DNA from 2 places in the Providencia xihuensis genome. Region 2 is predicted to be linked to the other one. Evidence: predicted binding sites of a transcription regulator. Region 2 holds the regulator's gene; the other holds the start of a gene.
The links. Region 2 encodes sigma-54, which starts transcription at its own class of promoters, with help from an activator protein. Its sites were predicted from a motif close to GTTGGCACANNTTTCGCTNT; they were not measured.

Region 1 (4,319 bases), 1.0 Mb from region 2:
GCAACAAAGACTATCAGTGGAACGGCGTGTTACACACTGTAGTACATTTCAAATTCGAGCGGGTGTGGTGCCATACGGACACGTTGAATGTCAGCACGGGTTAATTCAATATATGCATCGATAGCGTCATTTGTGAATACACCACCACGAGTTAAGAACTCGCGATCTTTATCCAGTTCCGCTAGTGCTTCATCTAAAGAACCTGAAACAGTTGGGATTTCTTTTGCTTCTTCTGGTGGTAAGTCATACAGATTTTTATCCATTGCATCACCTGGGTGGATCTTATTGATAATGCCATCAAGACCCGCCATTAACTGCGCTGCAAACGCTAAGTATGGGTTAGCTGCTGGGTCTGGGAAACGCACTTCAATACGACGTGCTTTGGTACTTGCAACCACAGGAATACGGATAGATGCAGAACGGTTACGTGCAGAGTAAGCTAGCATTACAGGGGCTTCAAAGCCTGGAACTAAACGTTTGTATGAGTTTGTTGTTGGGTTTGTAAATGCGTTCAGCGCACGAGCATGTTTAATGATACCGCCGATGTAGTACAGCGCCATTTCAGATAAACCGCCGTATTTGTCACCCGCAAACAGGTTCACGCCGTCTTTTGATAAAGACATGTGGCAGTGCATACCTGAACCGTTATCACCGACTAATGGCTTAGGCATAAAGGTAGCTGTTTTGCCGTATGCATGGGCAACATTGTGCACAACATATTTATAAATCTGAGTTTCATCCGCTTTTTTGGTCATCGTATTAAAGCGGGTGGCGACTTCGTTTTGGCCTGCAGTTGCCACTTCATGGTGGTGAGCTTCAACAACTAAGCCCATCTCTTCCATTGTGGTACACATTGCAGAACGCAGGTCTTGTGATGAGTCTACAGGTGGTACTGGGAAGTAACCACCTTTAACGGCTGGACGGTGGCCTTTATTGCCGCCTTCGTATTTTGTGCCAGTGTTCCATGCCGCTTCGATATCATCGATATGGTAGTAGCTGCCGTGCATGTTGTTGCCGAAACGAATATCGTCAAAAACGAAGAATTCAGGTTCTGGACCAAATAACACGATGTCAGCGATACCGCTTGAACGCAGGAAATCTTCCGCACGTTTAGAAATGGAGCGTGGGTCTCTGTCGTAACCTTGCATGGTACCCGGCTCTAAAATATCGCAACGGATAATTAAGGTCACATCAGCAAAGAATGGGTCTAACATTGCAGTAGATGCATCTGGCATCAGTACCATGTCAGATTCGTTGATGCCTTTCCAGCCACCAATTGATGAACCGTCGAACATCTGGCCTTCTTCAAAGAAGTCTTCGTCAACTTGGTGAGCAGGGATAGTGATATGTTGCTCTTTACCTTTTGTGTCGGTAAAACGCAGATCAATAAATCTTACATTGTGCTCTTTAATTAACGATAAAACATGTTCAGCGGACATTCTCGGCTCTCCTGGTCGGGTCTAATCAACAAACCGCATCATATTTTGCGTTTGTTGGTTTGTCTGGCATGGCGGCGGTGATTAATCACATTAATGCACGTTGCTCGCTCACTATAAATACTATAAGCGAAAATCGTGCCAACTTTTAAAAGAAGAGTAAATACGGATTGTTACGAGAGAATGTCAATCGATTGAGTTAAAAATAGTCACAGTTTGCACTTAGTTGGTGCATTTTTGATGATGAGCTGCACTGTTTCGGTGCAAAAAGAAAAGGGTAGAGAAAAAAGCCAGCTTTGTGCTTAATAATAAGCCCAAAGCTGAATTGGCAAACATTATTTAATGAGTGAGGAGGTGTTATTCATCATCACTGTTCGTTAATAAGGTATTCACTTCTTCAATCTGTTTTACGGCATCATTGATAATGGAAGCAATTTGACGCGTTTGTTCTTCATTCAATTGTTTCAGAACCATTTTGTGGCGCAGTAGGGCTTTAAAGCGGCTGACTGCCATTTCAATGTCTTCTGCTAAATTGCTGCCTTGTTGCATATCACGTGCTTTCGCCAGCTTACGAGCAATAACCGCTTCTGTTTCTTTATTCTGTGCTAAGTGCGCAGCGCCTTCTGGCGTAATAGTAAAACTTTTGCGATTGCGCTCAACAATTTGAGACTCTAAAAAGCCTTGTTCTTCTAACAGTGTTAATGTTGGATAAATAACACCTGGGCTTGGCACATAAAGACCGTTCGAAGCTTCTTGAATATCTTTGATAATTTCATAACCGTAGCTCGGTTTTTTCGCCACTAATGAAAGCACCATGATATGAAGATCACCGTGGTCGAATAAACGGCGCAGGCCTTTGCCTCTTCCGCGGCCTCTTTGGCGCTCATCACTGTGACCATGACGGCCTTCACCGTGGCAACATTCGCCGTGTCCGTGCCCATGACGGCCTTCACCGTGCCCGTGACGACCTTCGCCATGGCAACAGCCATCGTGGTGGCCGCGCTGATTTTCGTCATGGCGCGCATAATATACATGACGACAAGATTTAATTAGCATATAGTTACTCCTTAGTTTGTAACTTTAGATATATCGAATTCATTTTATGGCTTTACTATATTTAGATATATCTAATTAGTCAATTTAGATATATCTAAATAACACAAAAAGACATTAAAAATAGCGATTAAGAAAGAAAGTCTATTTTTTGTTCTTTTTTTGGGCTGCTAATATTAAGTTTTTAGCGTATTATTCTGCCACTTCGTGGTTTCGCAGAGATGATGCTCATTATTTTATGAGGGAATCTGGTACTGTTACGCAACTGAATGTTTTTTCGTTAAAAACTTTTTATACAGTGATGGGTTTCACATTTATTCCACTTGTGCGGAAAAACGTGTAAAATAACAGCAAATTAACGTAGAAAGTATGTTTGGGTAATTAGAATACCGCAAAAAGCATATTCCTTTCCTGTCAATTAAACGGTAAAAATCCTTGTCAATTCAAAACTTAAGAAACATCGCCATCATCGCTCACGTTGACCATGGCAAGACCACACTGGTGGGTAAATTATTGCAACAATCAGGCACGTTCGGTGAACGTGAAACGGTTGATGAGCGTGTTATGGACTCCAATGACTTGGAGAAAGAGCGTGGTATTACTATCCTTGCTAAAAATACCGCTATCCAATGGAATGGTTATCATATCAATATCGTAGACACCCCAGGTCACGCCGATTTCGGTGGTGAGGTTGAGCGCGTTATGTCTATGGTTGACTGTGTGCTGCTGGTTGTTGATGCGATGGATGGCCCAATGCCACAAACTCGCTTTGTAACGCAAAAAGCGTTCGACCACGGTTTACGTCCTATTGTTGTTATCAATAAAGTTGACCGCCCAGGCGCACGTCCTGATTGGGTTGTTGACCAAGTATTCGACTTATTCGTGAACTTAGGTGCAACGGATGAGCAACTCGATTTCCCTATCGTTTACGCATCTGCATTAAACGGTATTGCTGGTCTTGAGCACGAAAACATGGCTGAAGACATGACTCCGCTGTACGAAGCTATCGTAGAGCATGTTGCGCCACCTGCAGTCGATGTCGATGGTCCTTTCCAAATGCAAGTTTCGCAGTTGGATTACAACAGCTACTTAGGTGTTATCGGTATCGGTCGTATCAAACGTGGTGTGGTTAAACCTAACCAACAAGTGACTGTTATCGACAGCGAAGGTAACACTCGCAACGGTAAAATTGGTAAAGTTCTGACTCACTTAGGTTTAGAGCGTATCGATTCACAACAAGCTGAAGCGGGCGATATCGTTGCGCTGACAGGTTTAGGCGAACTGAATATCTCTGACACTATCTGCCAAGTGGGTAGCGTTGAAGCACTGCCTGCGTTAGCGGTTGATGAGCCAACAGTTAGCATGTTCTACTGTGTTAACACCTCACCTTTCTGCGGTAAAGAAGGTAAATTCGTGACTTCACGTCAGATCCTTGACCGCCTGAATAAAGAACTGGTTCACAACGTTGCACTGCGTGTTGAAGAAACTCAAGACCCTGATGCATTCCGTGTATCTGGTCGTGGTGAGCTGCATTTATCTGTTCTGATCGAAAACATGCGTCGTGAAGGCTTCGAGTTAGCGGTATCTCGTCCAAAAGTTATCATTCGCGAAATCGATGGTCGTAAACAAGAACCATTCGAACAAGTCACTTTAGACGTTGAAGAACAAAACCAAGGTGATGTCATGAAAGCGTTAGGTGAGCGTAAAGGCGACCTGCGTGACATGATGCCAGATGGTAAAGGCCGTGTGCGTCTTGACTACATCATCCCAAGCCGTGGCCTGATTGGCTTCCGTACCGAGTTCATGACAATGACTTCAGGTACTGGCTTA
Region 2 (4,319 bases):
CGGCCGCTGACAATCATCAGCACCATGAGCTTACTCCCTTTCGTTTCCTAATGATGTATTTCTTAATAAACTGTGTTTTGCATGTTTTTAATGATAAAAACCATAGCAATATCATTAATCTATAGCAAGACACATAAATTATCACTTACTCAGTAATAATACTATATAGTTCATCATCACTTTGTGCGCTACGCAGACGCTTACAGAATGTTTTATCGGCCAGCTTTTTGGCGATAAGTGAGAGCGTGTGTAAGTGCGTTTTGCATTGATCAGATGGCACAAGTAGTGCAAAAAGCAGGTCAACAGGCTGATTATCAATCGCATCAAAGGCAATAGGTTCTTCTAAATGCAAAAATACACCAACAGCATGGGAACTTTCGCTTTCATCTAACTTGCCATGAGGGATTGCAATCCCGCCACCAATACCCGTGGTACCGACTTTTTCTCTGGTTAATAACGCTTCAAATACCGTATTTTCAGGTAATTCCAATTCAACGGCAGCCAGCTCACTAATAATTTCTAGGGCTCTTTTTTTACTGGTGCACACAATATTATTACGTGTACAGGCTGATGATAAAACATCGTTTAACTGGATTTCTATATCACTATTCATTTTATTGTTCACTTAGGACTACAAAACCAGATGATGTATGCCACCATCTGGTTTGAAACATTCGTTGGCTAACGAATCAGCCACCTCAATGTATTAATGTTGTCTCAGTTTTTCTTTATGTTTGGTTAATTGGCGCGACAGTTTGTCTACCAGTAAATCGATAGCGGCATACATGTCATTTTCTTCCGCTGATGCATGGAGCTCCGCTCCATTGACTTGCACGGTTGCTTCAGCAATTTGCTGAACTTTTTCAACTTTCAGGACGACTTGGATACTGTTAATACGGTCAAACAGTTGCTCTAATTTACTGAGTTTTTTCTCAACAGTTTCACGCAGTGCTGGAGTAACTTCAATATTGTGTCCAGTAATCTGAAATTCCATACAACCTTCCTTATTTTATCAATTAAACCAGTTGTTTACGCTGGTTTGAGGGCGGAATAGATAACGATTCACGATACTTAGCAACAGTACGACGAGCCACTTGAATACCTTGCTCTGCCAGCATACTCGTCAATTTACTGTCACTCAATGGTTTTGCGGGGTTTTCCGCAGCAACCAGTTTTTTCACCAAGGCTCGAATCGCGGTAGAGGAGGCTTCGCCACCTGTATCCGTGCTTACATGGCTGGAGAAAAAATACTTCAACTCAAAAATGCCTCGTGGGCTGTGGAGAAACTTTTGAGTTGTCACTCGCGAGATGGTGGATTCATGCATGTCCACTTGATAGGCAATATCCGCCAGTATCATGGGTTTCATGTGTTCCTCTCCCAGCTCAAAGAATTCTTGTTGCTGTTCGACAATACAGGTCGCCACTTTTAACAAGGTTTCATGGCGGCTTTCTAAGCTTTTAATCAACCATTTTGCATCTTGCAGGTGGCTGCGAATATATTGTGTATCATCATCGCTAGCTGAACTATTTGCCATCGAAGCATAATGATTGTTAATACTGAGTTTAGGAATGCTATCTGTATTTAACTCAACTTGCCAGTGCCCAGCTATCTTTTTCACTAAAACATCAGGAATAACATATTCCGATTCACCTGTATTGATAGACTGCCCTGGCTTTGGATTTAATGCGAGAATTAAGTCGATAGCCGTTTTTAAAGCATCTTCCTTTAAACGCGTTAATTTACCAAGCTGCCTAAAATCACGGTTAGCCAGTAAATCAATATGGTTGGTAATGATTAACTTTGCTTCTTGTAGACCTTCCGTTTCTTTTGGGTAGAGCGAAAGCTGAATTAATAAACACTCTTTTAAATCTTGTGCCGCGACACCAAGTGGGTCAAAGTGCTGGATGCGTTTAAGTACCGCAATCACTTCTTCTAAACTAATTTCTGGATTATCAATCCCTTCATGTATATCAGAGATTGTTGTTGTGAGATAGCCAGAGTCATCTATGGAGTCAATAATTGCGGTGGCAATAGCACGGTCAGTATCCGTAAACGGCGTGAGATCCGATTGCCATATCAGGTAATCTTGCAGTGTCTGAGTGGTTTCACCTTGGTAAACAGGGAGTTCATCGAAGCTGTAATCGTTGCTGGTACCTGAAGGTGTTCCTGCTGTGTAGATTTCGTCCCAATCCGCATCAAGAGGAAGTTCTTCAGGCATGTCATTGTTTTCTAAGGCGTCTTTGGTATCGAGCTCACTGCTGTCTGTGGTGGCAAGGGAATCAATCGAGTCAGTTTCAGAACCTAACTCTTCTTGCTCAAGAAGCGGGTTAGTTTCCAACGCAAGTTGGATTTCTTGTTGAAGCTCAAGTGTAGAAAGTTGCAGCAGACGGATTGCCTGTTGTAATTGAGGGGTCATCGCAAGTTGTTGACTGACTCTGAGCTGCAAACTTTGCTTCATGAAACTGTTTTCTTCTCCCTAACAATAGAATACGACATACGGTTTATAACCGGAAACCTTCACCTAAGTATACACGTTTCACTTGTTCATTTTCCAATATCATGGTTGGTGTACCATGGGCAATCAGGTGACCTTGGCTGACAATATAGGCTCTTTCACACACATCTAACGTTTCACGGACGTTATGGTCGGTAATCAAAACACCGAGGCCATAGTCACGTAAATGTTGGATAATTTTTTTAATATCCAAGACAGAAATTGGGTCGACACCCGCAAAGGGTTCATCCAATAAGATGAATTTTGGATTAGCGGCGAGGGCCCTTGCAATCTCAACTCGGCGGCGTTCCCCACCAGAAAGGGATTGCCCCATGCTGTCGCGAAGATGTGTGATGCTAAATTCTTCCATTAACTCTTCAGCACGTTCTTTACGTTGGGAAGAGGTTAAATCTTCGCGGATTTCCAATACCGCCATCAGGTTATCATAAACGCTAAGGCGACGGAAAATAGAGGCTTCTTGAGGAAGATAGCCAATACCGCGGCGCGCACGTTCATGCAGTGGCAGTAAGCTGATATCTTCACCATCAATTAAAATTTTGCCCGCATCCCGCTGAACAATGCCCACAACCATATAAAAGGTGGTGGTTTTACCGGCACCATTTGGCCCTAACAGGCCAACAATTTCGCCTGATTTAACTTCAAGGCTGACATCTTCAACAACCTTGCGTTTTTTATAGGATTTAGCCAGATTCTCTGCGGTTAGTGTCGCCATAACGATTATTTACTCTTACCCGTAGTTGCTGATGAATTGTTTGCTGCTGGGCCTTTTTCTTGCAATTGCGCTGGCAAAATCACAGTAGTCACGCGCTTGCCTTTATCACTAAAGGCTTCCATTTGCTGTGTTGGCACAACATAGGTGATTTTGTCGCCTTTAATATTGCTGTCTAGCTGCTCTAAATACGCACCGCCCGTTAACGTGACGAGCTGTTTATCAACTTCATAACGCGCTTTGTTTGCATGGCCTTTAATTGGCTTGCCGTCATCTTGTAGCTGATAAAAGGTCACAGGGTTACCAAATGCTTCGATGACGATTTTATCGGAGTCGCTGCTTGGACGTGTTACAACCACTTTGTTGGCTCGAATATCAATTGAACCTTGTTTAATGATGACGTCATCGGTAAATGTGGTGACGTTCTTTTCTAGATCAAGGGATTGCTTAACCGAGTTAATTGTCATCGGTTGCTGGGTGTCACTTTTTAATGCCATCGCTGGGAGGCTAAGAGCCAAAATTGCACTGGCAACCGCTCCTTGAATAAAACGCTTCTTAGTTACTTGATTCATTTTGATGCTCTTCTGGTTGTAACACATAATGAGTTTTCACATCTTCGATTAATTCTGCGGTTCTAGTACGAAGATTTCCCTTCATTTTTAGACCAGTAGAATTAAGACCATGTCCAATAATGGTCACTTTATCGTCAGATGAAACGTCTTGTGTTGTCAAATTGACAACTGCACTTTCAGTTGTAATTCGTTGAATTTGCGACTCTTTCGTTAAGCTATCGACTTGAACATCACTGTACAGATAAAGCACTCGATCGTTTGTTAACCTTGCTTTAAAGGCAGTGACTGTCCATGTTGGCACGCCCGCTTCATTATAAGTGGTTAAAACGGGTTTCGAAAACCACGTGATTTTTCCTTCGGTATAATTATCAATTTTATCCGAAACGAGTTTATACGCTAGATTTCCTGTTGGGTTATAGACGTAAGTTACTGAATCATCAGTTTGATAATTAGGTTGCCCATCATTGATTACTTTTTCCTGTGAGTCTGATGTGTCATTACCCGCTAAATTCCAGCCGATAA

Region 1: the regulator sigma-54 is predicted to act here: its motif matches at 1,563-1,582, upstream of glnA (glutamate--ammonia ligase).

The regions. Positions count from the first base shown of each region.
Region 1 covers NZ_CP169565.1:281,118-285,436, forward strand. Annotated here, with positions in the region: gene glnA (glutamate--ammonia ligase) at 30-1,439, opposite strand; gene ACE2AL_RS01260 (PadR family transcriptional regulator) at 1,794-2,492, opposite strand; gene typA (ribosome-dependent GTPase TypA) at 2,925-4,319, shown strand, end outside.
Region 2 covers NZ_CP169565.1:3,737,756-3,742,074, reverse strand. Annotated here, with positions in the region: gene rapZ (RNase adapter RapZ) at 1-26, opposite strand, end outside; gene ptsN (PTS IIA-like nitrogen regulatory protein PtsN) at 146-613, opposite strand; gene hpf (ribosome hibernation promoting factor) at 707-994, opposite strand; gene rpoN (RNA polymerase factor sigma-54) at 1,017-2,459, opposite strand; gene lptB (LPS export ABC transporter ATP-binding protein) at 2,503-3,228, opposite strand; gene lptA (lipopolysaccharide ABC transporter substrate-binding protein LptA) at 3,234-3,797, opposite strand; gene lptC (LPS export ABC transporter periplasmic protein LptC) at 3,781-4,319, opposite strand, start outside.